Regions from separate parts of the Streptomyces sp. NPDC048338 genome, predicted to be linked through region 1. Evidence: riboswitches for the same ligand, from Rfam matches in the RefSeq annotation. Region 1 holds a riboswitch; the other holds the start of a gene.
What was found. A riboswitch is a leader RNA that binds a small molecule or an ion and turns the genes downstream of it on or off. The one in region 1 is predicted to bind S-adenosylmethionine.
Positions count from the first base shown of each region.

Region 2: linked by a shared signal. The riboswitch ahead of ACGFZF_RS01875 (aminotransferase class V-fold PLP-dependent enzyme) and the one ahead of thrC (threonine synthase) in region 1 are both predicted to bind S-adenosylmethionine.

Region 1 is NZ_JBICYQ010000018.1:155,638-163,872, forward strand. Features, by position in the region: gene ACGFZF_RS34510 (trehalose-6-phosphate synthase) at 1-1,055, opposite strand, end outside; gene ACGFZF_RS34515 (hypothetical protein) at 1,124-1,501, opposite strand; gene ACGFZF_RS34520 (glucosyl-3-phosphoglycerate synthase) at 1,540-2,505, opposite strand; SAM riboswitch class I at 2,665-2,821, shown strand; gene thrC (threonine synthase) at 2,815-4,125, shown strand; gene ACGFZF_RS34530 (MoaD/ThiS family protein) at 4,155-4,433, shown strand; gene ACGFZF_RS34535 (cold-shock protein) at 4,828-5,031, shown strand; gene groL (chaperonin GroEL) at 5,415-7,043, shown strand; gene ACGFZF_RS34545 (hypothetical protein) at 7,131-8,235, opposite strand, start outside.
Region 2 is NZ_JBICYQ010000001.1:397,259-405,493, reverse strand. Features, by position in the region: gene ACGFZF_RS01890 (Rieske 2Fe-2S domain-containing protein) at 1-339, shown strand, start outside; gene ACGFZF_RS01885 (cytochrome bc complex cytochrome b subunit) at 336-1,961, shown strand; gene trpD (anthranilate phosphoribosyltransferase) at 2,083-3,147, shown strand; SAM riboswitch class IV at 3,257-3,373, shown strand; gene ACGFZF_RS01875 (aminotransferase class V-fold PLP-dependent enzyme) at 3,604-5,034, shown strand; gene ACGFZF_RS01870 (Lrp/AsnC family transcriptional regulator) at 5,097-5,378, opposite strand; partial or broken gene ACGFZF_RS01865 (rhomboid family intramembrane serine protease) at 5,375-6,158, opposite strand; gene ACGFZF_RS01860 (hypothetical protein) at 6,354-6,596, shown strand; gene ACGFZF_RS01855 (NYN domain-containing protein) at 6,631-7,995, shown strand.

The DNA.
Region 1 (8,235 bases):
TACGCGGCGAGCGAGCGGGCGAAGTCGTCCTTCACGTGCAGGACGACCGGGGTCCAGTCGTCCGTCCCGTACCGGGCGTTGACCACGGCGGCGACCCGGCCGACCTCCTCGGTGTATTCGCGGTAGACCGCCAGGTCCTGCCGGGAGGGGTAGGCGAAGGCCACGTGCACCACCCGGCCGTGCCACTCGGGATGCTCCTCCAGGAGGGTCCGGTAGGCGTGCATACCCCGCACGATGTTCTTCGACAGCTCCGTCCGGTCCACCCGGAGGATCACCCGGCGACCGGGTCCGACCTGCTCCCGCAGTGCCGCGAGGCGTTCCTCGACGTCCGGACGCCGGGACCGCTCCCGCAGGAAGTCCGCGTCCGCGCCGAGCCCGTACACCCCGAGCCGCGTGTCACCCGTGCCGCCCACCTCCGCCGCGCAGCAGGCCGCGAAGGCGTCCGCCCAGCGCCGGGTCAGGAAGCCCAGCCGGTCGGCGCCCAGCATCCCTCGCAGGAGCTGCCGCGCGATGTCGTCCGGCAGCATCCGGAAGTACTCCGGCGGCGCCCAGGGCGTGTGCGAGAAGTGCCCGATGCGCAGGTCGGGGCGGAGTTCGCGGAGCATCCCCGGCACCAGCGCCAGGTGGTAGTCCTGCACCAGGACGCAGGCGCCGTCGTCCGCCTCGTCCGCCAGTGCCCGGGCGAAGGCACGGTTGTACGTCTCGTACGCCGCCCACCGGCGCCGGAACTCCGCGTCGAAGACCGGCTCCAGCGGGGTCTGGTAGAGCATGTGGTGGACGAACCAGAGCACCGAGTTCGCGATGCCGTTGTACGCGTCGGCGTGGACGTCGGGGTCGATGTCGAGCATGCGTACACCCGGCTCGCCGATCCCGCGCCGGACCGCCTCCCGGTCGCCGTCGCCGAGTGCCGCGCACACCCACACGCTGTCCTCGGACGACACGGCGCTCAGCCCGGAGACCAGGCCGCCACCGCCCCGCCGGGCGTCGAGCGTGCCGTCCTCGCCCACGGCGTACGAGACAGGTCCTCGGTTGGAAGCCACCAGCACAGAAGCCATGTGGCGAACCTAGCCCGTCCCGGAAACGCTCAAACGTACGTATACAAGACAGCCGCGTTCGGCCACGGTCAGTGATCGCCGCGCTCGCGCAGGGCCGCGCGTGCCACCGCGCCCGTCGCCGCCAGGGCCAGGACGAGACCGCCGAGCAGCCACAGCCGGGGGTCGCCGGCCCCGGTCCCCGGCATCCGGCCGCGGGACCCGTGCGCGGCGACCGGTGCCCGCCCGGGGGTCCGCTCCGCGAGACGGGCCCCCGGCTGCCGGTCGTCCCCGGCGGGCCCGGCCGCGGAGTCGGCAGGCGTCGGGGGCGCGTCCGCGGAGACCACGGACGGCCCGGCGGCGGGCACCACCGCGTCCGCGGCGGCGGGACCGGTCACGGCGAGGAGGAGTGCGGCCGCCGTCAGCACGCCGGCCGCCGCCGTTCTGCCCAGGGGAGAGGTGCGTCGCATAACAGCGAAATGTAGGCAAAAACGATCATCGGGTGGCGTTACGCCACGCGGCGCTGCGCGTACTCCGCGATCTCGACCATCGGAGGACGCTCCTCCGTGTCCACCGGGTACGTCCGCGGCACGAAGCTCCCGCGCGCGCCCGGCCCGTCGCCCCCCTCGGCCCGCTCGAACTGCGTCAGCCAGGGCCGCACCAGATGCCCGCGGGACAGCCGCAGCTGCGCCGTCCGGTAGATCGCCGCCGCCATCCGGCCGAGAGCCTGCTCGTCCTGGTGACGGTGCTTGCGCACCCCCACGTCGACCTGGGCGAGCGCGTCCAGGCCCGCCGCATGCAGCGCGTCGACCAGCAGCCCCAGCTCCACGCCGTAGCCGACCGGGAAGGGCAGCCGCTCCAGCAGCGAGCGCCGCACCGCGTACTCGCCGCCCAGTGGCTGCACGAAGCCGGCCAGCCGCGGCCAGTGCAGGTTCAGCAGCGGGCGGGCCACCAGCTCGGTCACCCGGCCCCCCTGGCCGGGCGCGTCCCCGAGCGGCCGGTCGTACATCGCCTTGACGAAGTCGACGCCCGGATCGGTCAGGAGCGGGCCGACGATCCCCGAGACGAAGTCCGCCGAGAAGTCCCGCAGATCGGCGTCCACGAAGCAGACGACGTCCCCGTCCGTCGCCATCAGGGACCGCCACAGCACCTCGCCCTTGCCGGGCAGGGCGGGTATCCGCGGCAGGATCGCGTCCCGCGCCACGACCCGGGCCCCGGCCGCCGCCGCCACCTCGGCCGTGCGGTCGGTGGACCCCGAGTCGACCACCACCAGCTCGTCCACGAGCGGGACCGCCCGCGACATCAGCTCCCGCCGGATCACCGCGACGATGTCCCCGACCGTCGCCTCCTCGTTCAGCGCGGGCAGCACGACGCTGACCCGCGTGCCCCGCTTCGCGGCCAGGAGCTGCTCCAGCGGACGGTCTGTCACGGACCAGGACCGCCGGGCCAGCCAGCGCTCCACTTCATCCAGCACGTCCGTTACTCCCCAGTTGCCGTTTGTGTGATCCATCTCGCGGTTCGGACGACTATCTCAACAGTCCGCGCCTTCGGTTACAGTCTTGAACAACGCCGAGGTCCGACGCACGTCGGGGTGCCGTCGGCGTCCACACAACCGCACCACCCAATCGAATACCGCTCATCCAGAGGGGCAGAGGGAAACGGCCCGTTGAAGCCCCGGCAACCCTCCAGTCGGTCTCGTCCGCAGTCGTCGCACTGCGCCCGCGAGGCTCCCGGCTAGGGAAGGTGCCAAATCCGTCTCATGGCGACGTCCGCCATGGGAAAGATGAGGAGAAAGGGCCTCGCCTCCATGGCTGTACAGACTGTTTCCACCGCTTCCACGGTCGACCTCGGTCCCGCTTCCGGGCTTTCCTGTCGGGAATGTGGCGAAGTTTTCCCCCTCGGCCCGATTTTCGCCTGTGAGCTGTGTTTCGGCCCCCTCGAAGTCGCGTACGACCTCCCCGTCGGCGACCCCGAATCGCTGCGCAAGCGGATCGAGGCCGGCCCCGCCAACATCTGGCGCTACGCCCCGCTGCTGCCCGTCCCGGCCGACGTCGCAGAGAAGCCGAACCTGAACCCCGGCTGGACCAAGCTCGTCCAGGCCGACAACCTCGCCCGCGAGCTCGGTGTCGAGCCCGGCAAGCTCTTCGTCAAGGACGACTCCGGCAACCCGACGCACTCCTTCAAGGACCGCGTCGTCGCCCAGGCCCTCGAGGCCGCCCGCGCCTTCGGCTTCACCACCCTGTCCTGCTCCTCCACCGGCAACCTGGCCGGCGCCGTCGGCGCCGCCGCCGCGCGCGCCGGCTTCCGCTCCTGCGTGTTCATCCCGCACGACCTGGAGCAGGGCAAGGTCGTCATGGCCGCGGTGTACGGCGGCGACCTCGTCGGCATCGAGGGCAACTACGACGACGTCAACCGCTTCTGCTCCGAGCTCATCGGCGACCCCCTCGGCGAGGGCTGGGGCTTCGTCAACGTCAACCTGCGCCCGTACTACGGCGAGGGCTCCAAGACGCTCGCCTACGAGATCTGCGAGCAGCTCGGCTGGCGGCTGCCCGACCAGATCGTCATCCCGATCGCCTCCGGCTCCCAGCTCACGAAGATCGACAAGGGCCTGCAGGAGCTCGTGAAGCTCGGCCTCGTCGAGGACCGGCCCTACAAGATCTTCGGCGCCCAGGCGGAGGGCTGCTCCCCGGTGTCGGCGGCCTTCAAGGCCGGCCACGACGTCGTGCGCCCGCAGAAGCCGAACACGATCGCCAAGTCCCTGGCGATCGGAAACCCGGCCGACGGCCCCTACGTCCTGGACATCGCGCGCCGCACGGGCGGCGCGGTGGAGGACGTGAACGACGAGCAGGTCGTCGACGCGATCAAGCTGCTCGCGCAGACCGAGGGCATCTTCGCCGAGACGGCGGGCGGCGTGACGGTCGGCGTCACGAAGAAGCTGATCGAGGCGGGCCTCATCGACCCGAGCCTGACCACCGTCGTCCTGAACACCGGTGACGGACTCAAGACCCTGGACGCGGTGGCCGATACCTCCCAGGCGACCGCCACCATCCGCCCGAGCCTGGACGCGTTCCGCGACGCCGGCCTGGCCCACTGACCACCCCCGTCACGGAAGGCAGCACCCCCATGAGCGTCAAGGTCCGCATCCCCACCATCCTCCGCACCTACACGGGCGGTCAGGCCGAGGTTCCGGCGGAGGGCACCACCCTCTCCGAGGTCATCGCCGACCTGGAGAAGAACCACACGGGCATCGCGGCCCGCGTCCTGGACGACCAGGGCAAGCTGCGCCGCTTCGTGAACGTGTACGTCAACGACGACGACGTGCGCTTCGAGCAGGGCCTCGAGACGGCGACGCCGGACGGCGCCGGCGTGTCCATCATCCCGGCCGTCGCCGGGGGCTGCTGAGCCCCGGGGTTACCCGCAGTCACCTGAATTGCCCCTTCCGTCGAGAAACGGAGGGGGCAATTCTGCATGGTTGAACGAGATAGAGTTGGGGAAGTCCCCTCCGCTGCTCATGCCAGGCGCATATGAGAATGCGCCCGGACCTGACAAGAAGCAGCCAAAGTGTTCGAGTCTTGTGTACCTTCTGCGCACTTTGCCGGGCCCGACTTGCCCCGTAATTCAGCAAATTCTCCGCAATTCTCCTTTCCTGCATGCCCAGAATTCTCGTCCGATTGACCTGTTGCAGAGGGCAGTTGGGCAGATACATTCAGCCGCGGTCGACGCGTTCCGGCGCAGGGTCTGACCCGGGGTCGCGAAGTGCGGTCCCGCGCAAGGGCCAGTAATAGGGGAGTTAGGCATGGCTCAGGGCACCGTCAAGTGGTTCAACGCGGAGAAGGGCTACGGCTTCATCGCGGTCGACGGTGGTGCGGATGTATTCGTCCACTACAGCGCGATCCAGATGGACGGCTACCGCACCCTTGAAGAGGGTCAGCGAGTCGAGTTCGAGATCTCGCAGGGCCAGAAGGGTCCGCAGGCGGACATGGTCAAGCTCGCCGTCTGAACGCGGCGCGATCGGCCACCACATACGCACTCACGCCGAGAGGTCCGCATCCTGACCGGATGCGGACCTCTCGTGCGTCTCCGCGACACCCCGCGCGGCGTCCGGCCTCCCTCGCCGCGCCGGAACCGCGCCGACGCGCCGCCCGTGCGCGCCCGTCGCGCCCCGCCGTGCGGCCCGATCCCCGAGAGGCGCTTGCACTCGCATGGGTCGAGTGCTAATCATTGGCGTTAGCACTCTGAAGGTGAGAGTGCTTACGAGGATCGGGCAGACGAGGCCCGCTGGCCAGGTGGGGCAAGGAACCGCCGGGCACGCAGGCCGTCCGTCGCGGGCGTCGGCGCGGTCCTGGAGCGTTATCCACCCCATGTCCGGGAGGACCACTTCACATGGCCAAGATCATCGCGTTCGACGAGGAGGCCCGGCGCGGTCTCGAGCGCGGCATGAACCAGCTCGCTGACGCCGTCAAGGTCACCCTCGGCCCGAAGGGTCGCAACGTCGTCCTCGAGAAGAAGTGGGGCGCCCCCACGATCACCAACGATGGTGTCTCCATCGCCAAGGAGATCGAGCTCGAGGACCCGTACGAGAAGATCGGCGCCGAGCTGGTCAAGGAAGTCGCCAAGAAGACGGACGACGTCGCCGGTGACGGTACGACCACCGCGACCGTCCTCGCCCAGGCGCTCGTCCGCGAAGGCCTGCGCAACGTCGCCGCCGGCGCCAACCCGATGGCCCTCAAGCGCGGCATCGAGAAGGCCGTCGAGGCCGTCTCCGCCGCCCTGCTCGAGCAGGCCAAGGATGTCGAGACCAAGGAGCAGATCGCTTCCACGGCCTCCATCTCCGCCGCCGACACCCAGATCGGCGAGCTCATCGCCGAGGCCATGGACAAGGTCGGCAAGGAAGGCGTCATCACCGTCGAGGAGTCCCAGACCTTCGGTCTGGAGCTGGAGCTCACCGAGGGTATGCGCTTCGACAAGGGCTACATCTCGGCGTACTTCGCCACCGACATGGAGCGTATGGAGGCGTCCCTGGACGACCCGTACATCCTGATCGTCAACTCCAAGATCTCCTCCGTGAAGGACCTGCTCCCGCTCCTGGAGAAGGTCATGCAGTCGGGCAAGCCCCTGCTGATCATCGCCGAGGACGTCGAGGGCGAGGCCCTGTCGACCCTGGTCGTCAACAAGATCCGCGGCACCTTCAAGTCCGTCGCGGTCAAGGCCCCGGGCTTCGGCGACCGCCGCAAGGCCATGCTGAACGACATCGCCATCCTCACGGGCGGCACGGTCATCTCCGAGGAGGTCGGTCTCAAGCTCGAGAACGCCGGCCTGGACCTGCTGGGCCGCGCCCGCAAGGTCGTCATCACCAAGGACGAGACCACGATCGTCGACGGCTCCGGCGAGAGCGACCAGGTTGCCGGTCGCGTCAACCAGATCCGTGCCGAGATCGAGAACTCCGACTCGGACTACGACCGCGAGAAGCTCCAGGAGCGCCTCGCGAAGCTGGCCGGCGGCGTGGCCGTCATCAAGGCCGGCGCCGCGACCGAGGTCGAGCTCAAGGAGCGCAAGCACCGCATCGAGGACGCCGTGCGCAACGCCAAGGCGGCCGTCGAGGAGGGCATCGTCGCCGGTGGTGGCGTGGCCCTGCTGCAGGCCTCCTCGGTCTTCGAGAAGCTCGAGGGCGACCTCACGGGCGACGAGGCCACGGGTGCCGCGATCGTGAAGCTGGCCCTCGAGGCCCCGCTGAAGCAGATCGCCGTCAACGCCGGCCTCGAGGGCGGCGTCGTGGCGGAGAAGGTCCGCAACCTGCCCGTCGGCCACGGCCTCAACGCCGCGACCAACGAGTACGTCGACCTCATCGCCGAGGGCATCATCGACCCGGCGAAGGTCACGCGCTCCGCGCTGCAGAACGCCGCGTCGATCGCCGCGCTGTTCCTCACCACCGAGGCCGTCATCGCCGACAAGCCGGAGAAGGCCGCTGCCGGCGCTCCGGGCGGCATGCCGGGCGGTGACATGGACTTCTGAGCCCCGGCTCGGTAGTTCCTCGCTGAACGCGAAAGAGGGCTGCATCCCCGTCACGGGGGTGCAGCCCTCTCGCGTTGCCGCCCGAGGTCAGCGCACGTCGATCCAGTCCTCGCCGCCGAACGCCTGGAAGTGCGTCCCGTCACCGTAGTAGCGGACCGTGTACCAGCCGTCGACGGACGCCGTGGTCTTCAGGGAGACCGCGCCGTTCGAAGCCGACGTGCCGGACGCCACCTTCTTCCAGGTGCTCTGCCCCCACGGCCGGAACCACACGCTCACCGGCTGGGCCCCGAGAGCCCGCCAGCCACTGCTGTCGTGCTGGAGCGAAGCCGTCACCGTGATCGTCGCGCCCTTGCGGACCGGCTCCGGAGCCGCGTTCACGCTCTGCACCCGGGTCGGCGTGCGGACGATGTAGAACGGCTTGCTCACGGACTCCGCGTACTGGTCCGAGATCAGGTGCCTGACCCGGAACCAGCCGCCCGTGTTCCACGCGCCGATGCCGAAGGGCACCCGGACCGAGGAGTAGAAGTCGGTCGAACCGATCTTCTTCCAGCCGGTCCGCCCGTCGGGCGACTGCTCCAGCACCACCGTCTGGTTCGACGAGATGCCCGACCAGCGCTCGTACGTCGAACGGAACGTTCCCCACACCGTCAGGCGCGCGTCGGTCGCGAGCGAGTAGTTCAGGACGTCCGTACGCGAGTCCAGCGGCATCACCAGACGGCCCTGCACCGGCGAGAACGCCTGGAACAGGTCGGCCGACGAGACGGTCCAGCCCTCCGCGTTCGGGCCCGGAGCGGCGACCAGCTTCGCCGTGAAGTTGCCCTCCGCGTCGGTCCGCACCGTCTGCGGGAACGGCGTGGCCTCGTGGTAGTAGTCGTGCGGCGCGCCCAGAACCACCCGCACCGGCTGGTCGGCCAGCGGGGCACCACCGTTCTCCGGGTCGGTGACCCGGCCGGTGATCGTGACGACCTCACCGCTGACCGCACGGGTCTTGTCGGCGGAGGCGGTCACCGTCATCTTGCGGGCCTGCCACTCCGAGAACCACCGCCAGTCGTAGGTGCTGCCGTGCACCTCGGAGCTGTCCTCGCTGAACGTGGCCTTGTACGACTCGTACTGCCGCGTCGCCGGGATCGGGTCGCCGGAGAACTCGCCGCCGTCCGTCGTGACCGCGGACAGCACCGGGCCCTCGTCCGGC
Region 2 (8,235 bases), on a different contig from region 1:
GTCGAGATCGCCAAGGCCGCCCTGATGATCGTCCGGATCCAGCCGGAGGACATCAAGGACAAGCGCGAGCTCGAGTGGTCGCACGACGGCATCGTCGCCTTCTCGAAGATCTGCACCCACGTGGGTTGCCCGATCTCCCTGTACGAGCAGCAGACGCACCACGTGCTCTGCCCGTGCCACCAGTCCACTTTCGACCTGTCCGACGGCGCCCGCGTCATCTTCGGCCCGGCCGGCCACGCTCTCCCGCAGCTGCGGATCGGCGTGAACGACAAGGGCTTCCTCGAGGCGCTCGGCGACTTCGACGAGCCCGTCGGTCCTGCCTTCTGGGAGCGCGGATGAGCACTGTGACGGATACCAAGAAGAAGGCCCCCGCCGGTGAGCGGGTCGCCGACTGGGCCGACGGCCGCCTCGGGATCTACTCCCTGGCCAAGGCCAACATGCGGAAGATCTTCCCGGACCACTGGTCCTTCATGCTCGGTGAGATCTGCCTCTACAGCTTCATCATCATCATCCTGACGGGCGTCTACCTGACGATGTTCTTCCACCCGTCGATGAACGAGGTGGAGTACCACGGCAGCTACATCCCGCTCCAGGGTCAGCTGATGTCCGAGGCGTTCAACTCGACCATGCACATCTCCTTCGATGTGCGCGGTGGTCTGCTCATCCGGCAGATCCACCACTGGGCGGCGCTGATCTTCCTCGCCGGCATGTTCGTGCACATGATGCGCGTGTTCTTCACGGGCGCGTTCCGCAAGCCGCGTGAGATCAACTGGCTGTTCGGCTTCCTGCTGTTCTTCCTGGGCATGTTCACCGGCTTCACCGGCTACTCGCTCCCGGACGACCTGCTCTCCGGCACCGGTGTCCGCTTCATGCAGGGCGCGATCCTGTCCGTGCCGATCATCGGCACGTACCTGTCGATGTTCCTGTTCGGCGGGGAGTTCCCCGGCGGCGACTTCGTGGCCCGGTTCTACTCGGCCCACATCCTGCTGCTGCCCGGCATCATGCTGGGTCTGGTGGTCGCCCACCTGATCCTGGTCTTCTACCACAAGCACACGCAGTTCGAGGGCCCCGGCCGGACGAACAAGAACGTCGTGGGCATGCCGCTGCTGCCGGTCTACATGGCCAAGGCCGGAGGCTTCTTCTTCCTGGTCTTCGGTGTCATCTCGGTCGTCGCGGCGATCGCCTCGATCAACCCGATCTGGGCGATCGGCCCGTACCGGCCGGACCAGGTGTCCACCGGCGCCCAGCCCGACTGGTACATGGGCTTCGCCGAGGGTCTGATCCGTGTCATGCCGGGCTGGGAGATCAACCTCTGGGGCCACACGCTGGTCCTGGGCGTGATGATCCCGCTGGCGATCTTCCCGGCGGTCCTGGCGGCCATCGCGGTCTACCCGTTCATCGAGTCCTGGATCACGGGCGACAAGCGCGAGCACCACATCGCGCAGCGTCCGCGCAACGCTCCGACGCGCACCGCCTTCGGCGTCGCCTGGATCACCGCGTACATGGTCATGCTCATCGGTGGTGGAAACGACCTCTGGGCCACCCACTTCCACCTGTCGCTGAACTCGATCACCTGGTTCGTCCGGATCTTCTTCTTCGTCGGACCGGTCATCGCCTTCGTCGTCACCAAGCGGATCTGCCTCGGCCTCCAGCGCCGGGACAAGGACAAGGTGCTGCACGGACGCGAGTCCGGCATCATCAAGCGCCTGCCGCACGGTGAGTTCGTCGAGATCCACCAGCCGCTCAGCCAGGGCGAGCTGTACCGCCTCACGGCGCACGAGCAGAACCAGCCGGCCGAGCTCGGCCCGCTGGTCGACGAGAACGGTGTGGAGCGCAAGGTCGGCGCCATCGAGAGGCTCCGGATCAAGCTCAACCGGAGCTACTACGGCGAGGACAGCCAGATCGCCAAGCCCACCGCCGAGGAGTACAAGGAGATCACCAGCGGCCACGGCCACCACTGATCACCTGACCTGAAGGTCGCCACGGCAGGAGCCCCGTCCATTCGATGGACGGGGCTCTTTGCCGTGCCGCCGGCTCGATAGGGTGGGATCACCACCGATACGTGTCGAACCTGGAGCTGCCATGAGCGCTGTGACCCCCGCTGGAGGACCTACCACGGCGGGTCGCTCCTGGCCGGCCGTGCTGAACACCCTGCTGGACGGCGGCGACCTCGGCACCGAGGACTCGGCCTGGGCGATGGACCGCATCATGAGCGGCGAGGCGACCGACGTGCAGATCGCCGGCTTCGCGGTCGCGCTGCGCGCCAAGGGCGAGACCGTCGAGGAGATCACCGGCCTCGTCCGCACGATGTACGCGCACGCCAACACCATCGAGGTGCCCGGCCGCACCGTCGACATCGTCGGCACCGGCGGCGACGGCGCGAAGACGGTCAACATCTCCACCATGTCGGCGATCGTGGTGGCCGGCACCGGGGCCAAGGTCGTCAAGCACGGCAACCGGGCGGCCTCCTCGGCCTCGGGCGCCTCCGACGTCCTGGAGAAGCTCGGCGTCAACCTGGAGCTCACCCCGCGGCGGGTGGCCGAGGTCGCCGAGGAGGCCGGCATCACCTTCTGCTTCGCGGTCAAGTTCCACCCGGCGCTGCGTCACGTCGCCACCGCCCGCGGCCAGCTCGGCGTGCGCACCGTCTTCAACTTCCTCGGCCCGCTCACCAACCCGGCCCGGGTCAGGTCCCAGGCCACCGGCGTGGCCGACGCCCGGATGGCCCCGATCATGGCGGGCGTACTCGCCGAGCGCGGCTCCTCGGCCCTGGTCTTCCGCGGCGACGACGGCCTCGACGAGCTCACCACCACGGCCACCTCCCGGGTGTGGGTGGTCCGGGACGGCGCGGTGCGCGAGGAGGCCTTCGACCCGCGGGACGTCGGCATCGAGCTGGTGCCGGTGGAGGCGCTGCGCGGCGCCGACGCCTCCTTCAACGCGGACGTGGCCCGCCGGCTGCTGGCCGGCGAGACCGGTCCCGTACGGGACGCGGTGCTGCTCAACTCGGCGGCCGCCCTCACGGCGCTCGACCCCGGCGCAGGCACGCTGACGGAGCAGCTCGCGTCGGGCATCGCGAAGGCGGCGGAGTCGATCGACTCCGGAGCGGCGCGGCAGGCCCTGGAGCGCTGGGTCGCGGCCAGCAACGCGTAGGGAGCGTCGTAGGGACGACCGAGGGGCCCCGCTGCGGCGGGGCCCTTTCGTGTCCCGTGATCCGGACACGGGTTGCGCCGGAGCGATCACGTGGCATAACTTCGGAGCAGGTCATGAGTGACAGCGTTCAGGCCCCGGCTTGCTGTCCGGCAACCCTCCGTCCGTGGCGGGGTGCCCCGGGTGAAGACCAGGCCGTGGACAGCAAGGTCCGCGGCAAGCGCGGACCCCTGCGGAACCCTGGGGTCCTTGGTCCTCGAGGGAGCAGTCTCGTGAGCAAGCGAATGTGCTAGGGCCTCCGGCCCTCCTTCTTTCCCATTCCCTCCGAGCGGCCCTCCGTGCCGCCTGTCGAGGCAACTCCCGTACGCGGCACCCTTCTTCGTCGTGCCCTGCGGGCTTCTCACGTCACCATCCCCTCCTCGGCCGAGGGGACACTCCGTCCCGCAGGGAGACTTCGCCATGTCCGTGTGCCCGAACGCCGCCGCCGCTTCCGTCATCGCCACCGTGCCCACCGCGGGCGGCGAGCCCGTCACCGCCGCCGACTCCGCCGATCCCTGCTGCGCGGCCCCGCTCCCGGTGCTCGGCCGGGACGTCACCGTCCCCCTGGTGACCGGCGGCGAGGTCAGCTATGCCGCGCTCGACTACGCGGCCAGCGCCCCGGCGCTCCAGCGGGTCTGGGACGACGTCGCCGCGTACGCCCCGTACTACGGCAGCGTCCACCGGGGCGCCGGCTACCTCTCGCAGCTGTCCACCGACCTCTTCGAGAACAGCCGGGTCACCGTCGCCGAGTTCCTCGACTGCCGCGCCGACGACCAGGTCGTCTTCACCCGCTCCACCACCGACTCGCTGAACCTGCTCGCCGCCGTGGTTCCGGCCGACTGCCAGGTCTTCGTCTTCGAGACCGAGCACCACGCCTCGCTGCTGCCCTGGAAGGACGCCCAGGTCAGCTACCTCAACGCGCCGCGCACGCCCGCCCAGGCCGTCGAGATCCTGGAGCAGGCGCTGGCCGCCCGCGAGCCGCACGGTCCGGCGCTGGTCTGCGTGACCGGCGCGTCCAACGTCACCGGCGAACTGTGGCCGGTCAAGGAGCTCGCCGCCGCCGCGCACGCCCACGGCGCCCGCATCGTCCTCGACGCCGCCCAGCTCGCGCCCCACCACCCCGTGTCCGTCCGGGAGTCGGACGTCGACTGGGTGGCCTTCTCCGGCCACAAGCTGTACGCCCCCTTCGGCTCCGGCGTCCTCGCCGGACGTGCCGACTGGCTCCAGGAGGCCGAGCCGTACCTCGCGGGCGGCGGCGCCTCCCGCAAGGTCGCCCGCCGCGCCGACGGGGGAGTGGACGTCGAGTGGCACACCACCGCCGCCCGCCACGAGGCCGGATCCCCGAACGTCATCGGCGTCTACTCGATCGCCTCCGCCTGCAAGGCGCTGACCGAAGCCGGCTTCGACTCCCTGGTCGCCCGCGAGCAGCACCTGATCGCCACGGTGCGCGCGGGCCTGGCCGAGGTGCCCGAGGTCAGGGTGCTCTCGCTGTTCGGCGACGACTCCCCGCGCGTCGGCGTCATCTCCTTCGTGGTGGAGGGCTGGAACAGCTCGCACTTCGCCGCCGCGCTCTCCGCCGAGTACGGCATCGGCGTCCGCGACGGTCTCTTCTGCGCCCACCCGCTGGTGCGGACCCTGCTGGGCAGCGACCCGCAGGACGTCGGCGAGTGCGGCGCCCCGGAGGCCGAGCCGGGCGAGCGGTCGCTGAACGCCATCCGGGTCAGCTTCGGCGCCGGTACGCCGGACGAGCACGTGGAGCGTTTCGTCGGCGCCGTACGGGAGCTCGTCCGCGACGGCGCGCAGTGGAAGTACCGCACCGAGGACGGCCGCTGCGTGCCGGACCGCGGCTGACCACCCACTCGTACGAGTGAAGGGGGCCTCCCCCGGGAGGCCCCCTTCACTCGTGACGGATGTTACGACTCCAGGCCGATGGCGAAGGCCGCTTCCAGGTCGTGCTGGGAGTACGTACGGAACGCGACGTGCGTGTCCGTGGCCTCGACGCCGGGGATCTTGCTGATGCGGCCCGGGATGACGTCCGCCAGGTCGTCGTGCTTCGGCACGCGCACCATGGCGATCAGGTCGTAGGTACCGGTGACCGAGAAGACCTCGCTGACGCTGTCGAGCGAGGCGATCGACTCCGCGATCTCGGGAATGCGGTCCACGCTGGTCTTGATGAGCACGATCGCGGTGATCACGGCTGGCTTACTCCCTCGGTCGCCGCGGCTGGGGCCTTCACTCTAGCCCGCCCGGCTTCCGTCGCCGTCGCGCCGGGGAAGCACCCCGCGGCCACCCCGCCGGCGGTACCGGCCCCAGGCGTAGAGGAAGCCCACGGCGAAGCCGACCACGTGTGCCAGATAGGCGACCCCGGGTCCCGCCCCGGCCGCCCGGGCGGCCAGCCACTGCAGCACGAACCAGAAGACCAGCACGATCCAGGCGGGGAACCGCAGCGGCAGGAAGAGGAGGAAGGGGAAGAGGCTGGTGACCCGGGAGCGGGGGAAGAGGTAGAGGAACGCCCCGAGCACCCCCGAGATCGCCCCCGACGCCCCGACCAGGGTCTGCTCGCTGCTCGCGTAGGCGGCGGCGTAGCCGAGCAGGGCGAGGTAGCCGCAGGCGAGGTAGAAGAGCAGGAACGGCACCGGCCCCATCCGTTCCTCGGCCATCGCGCCGAAGACGTAGAGGAACAGCATGTTCCCGAGCAGATGCAGCCAGCTGCCGTGGACGAACAGCGCGGTGAGCGGGGTCAGCAGGGCGCGCGGCTCGCTGTCCATCAGTTCCGCCGGCACCACTCCCCAGCGGTGGAAGTACGCGCTCTGGGCGATCAGGGACGCGTCCCCCGTGCCGTGCGCCGGGACCAGCCCGGAGACCGGGCTGATCAGGAACGCGAGGCAGCAGAGGGCGATCAGGCCGTACGTCACCGTCGGTCCGTTCCGCGCGCCGTGCCAGGCGCCGAGGGCCGCTCCCCGCCAGTCGATCATGGACAGATCATGACGTACCGGGGTCGACGCGGACAGAGCGCCTCGCCGGGGCGCGCGGTACCGGCCCGTGCGCCGGGCTCCGCCCGAGCAGGGCGTACCCCGATGGCCGTAGGGTACGGGCATTACATCCGCAGTTCGACGGCGCACCGCGGCTCCCGCACCTGGTATCACGCACCAAGAAACGAGGACGGCACGATGACGGCGATTCCCCAGCCGACCGCCGAGACCCGCTGGCGCTGCACACTCTGCGGCAATCTGACCCGATTCGACGTGACCCGCTCCTCCAAGGTCGTCGAGTACATCCATCTGGACCTTGCCGGGGAGCCCAAGGTGGAGGAGCGCGAGGTGGTCAGTGAGACCATCGAGTCGGTCCGCTGTCGCTGGTGCAACGCGGTGGACCAGATCGAACTGGTGGACAGGCCGGGCAGCGCTTCCTGACGGAGCGCTGCGCATGACAGTGGGGTGACGGATCGTGGAGCAGCCCACGCGTGGTGACGAACCGGCCGGCGCGGCGGACGACGCCGCCGAGGCGCTCGACCGGCCGCTGCCGGACGGCGTGCGGCGCAAGGTCGTCGCGCTGGTCGCCGACGCCTTCGGCGGGCTGACCGTCGCGGAGCTGCCCGCGCCCCTGCGGCAGTACGCGCGCTTCACCGCGAGCCGGCGGGCCAAGTTCGCCGGCAACGCGATGGCCGCGGCCCTGGAGAGCGACCCGCTCTTCCGGCAGCGCATCGGCGAGCGTTTCAAGGACGCCCAGCCCGAGCTTGCCGGTGCGGTCGAGTCCGGCGCGCCGCCGGCCGCCGCCGACCCCGTCGACGTCGCCGCGGCGGCCTACGTCCTGCGCCCGGCGGGCTGGGTCAAGCTGGTCGCCGCCGCAGGCGAGGAGGCCCAGCGCGCGGACGCCGAGCGGGCCGACGAGGCCGGGCGGCGCGAGCTGGAGCGGCTGCGCGAGGAGGTCGCGCACGCCAAGGAGCGCGGCCGGAGCGAGACCGAGCAACTGCGCCACGACCTGGAGACGACCCGCAAGGAAGCGGAATCGCTTCACCGCAAGCTGCGCAGTGCCCAGAGCGACGTGAAGCGCGGCGAGGCCGCCCTGCGCCGTGCCCAGGCCGAGATCGACACCGTCAAGGCGGAGGCCGCAGCCCAGGTCTCGGCCGCCGAGAGCGAGAGCCGCCGGCTCAAGTCGCGGCTCGCCGAGGTGGAGGCGGCGCTGGAGGCGAGCCGCCGTGCCGCCCGTGAGGGGCGCTCGGTCGAGGACATGCGCCTGCGACTGCTGCTGGACACCGTCCTGGAATCGGCGCAGGGGCTGCGCCGTGAACTGGCCCTGCCGCCCGCCTCCATGCACCCCGCCGACACCGTCGACGCGGTGGAGCCCGGCCGGATGTCGCCGAAGGACATCGCGGCCCGCGCGCTCTCGGAGACCGACCCGGCGCTCCTCGACCAGCTGCTCGAACTGCCGCAGGCGCACCTGGTCGTGGACGGCTACAACGTCACGAAGACCGGCTATCCGACCATGCCGCTGGAGAAGCAGCGGCTGCGGCTGCTCGGCGGGCTCTCCGCGCTCGCCGCCCGCTCGGGCGCCGAGATCACCTGCGTCTTCGACGGGGCCGAGCTGGCGGCCCCGGTGCTGCTCGCCCCGCCGCGCGGGGTGCGGGTGCTGTTCTCTAAGCCGGGTGTCACCGCGGACGAGCTGATCCGCCAGCTGGTGCGTGCCGAGCCTCCGGGCCGTCCCGTCGTGGTGGTCTCCACCGACCGCGAAGTCGCCGACGGAGTAGCGAAGTCCGGAGCCCGGCCGGTCGCGTCCGCCTTGTTGCTGAAGCGGCTTTCGCGCGTCTCGTGACTTCTCGTAAGTCCTGGGGCTAATGCCCGAATTCTGGAGGGCGCACCGTCAAGTGGCCATTACTGCCCGTGCGGTGTCTGTAAATAATGTGCTGCGTGAGCGAGATTTTGCTCATGAGGATTTGAACTGATCACAGCTAGGTCACTAGGGTCGGGCCTCGAACCTTCGCGCGGTTGATCATCTATCGGGGATGGCAGCGGAGGAACCGCCGGCCGCAGCCTGGTTGGCGGCTCGAGGAAG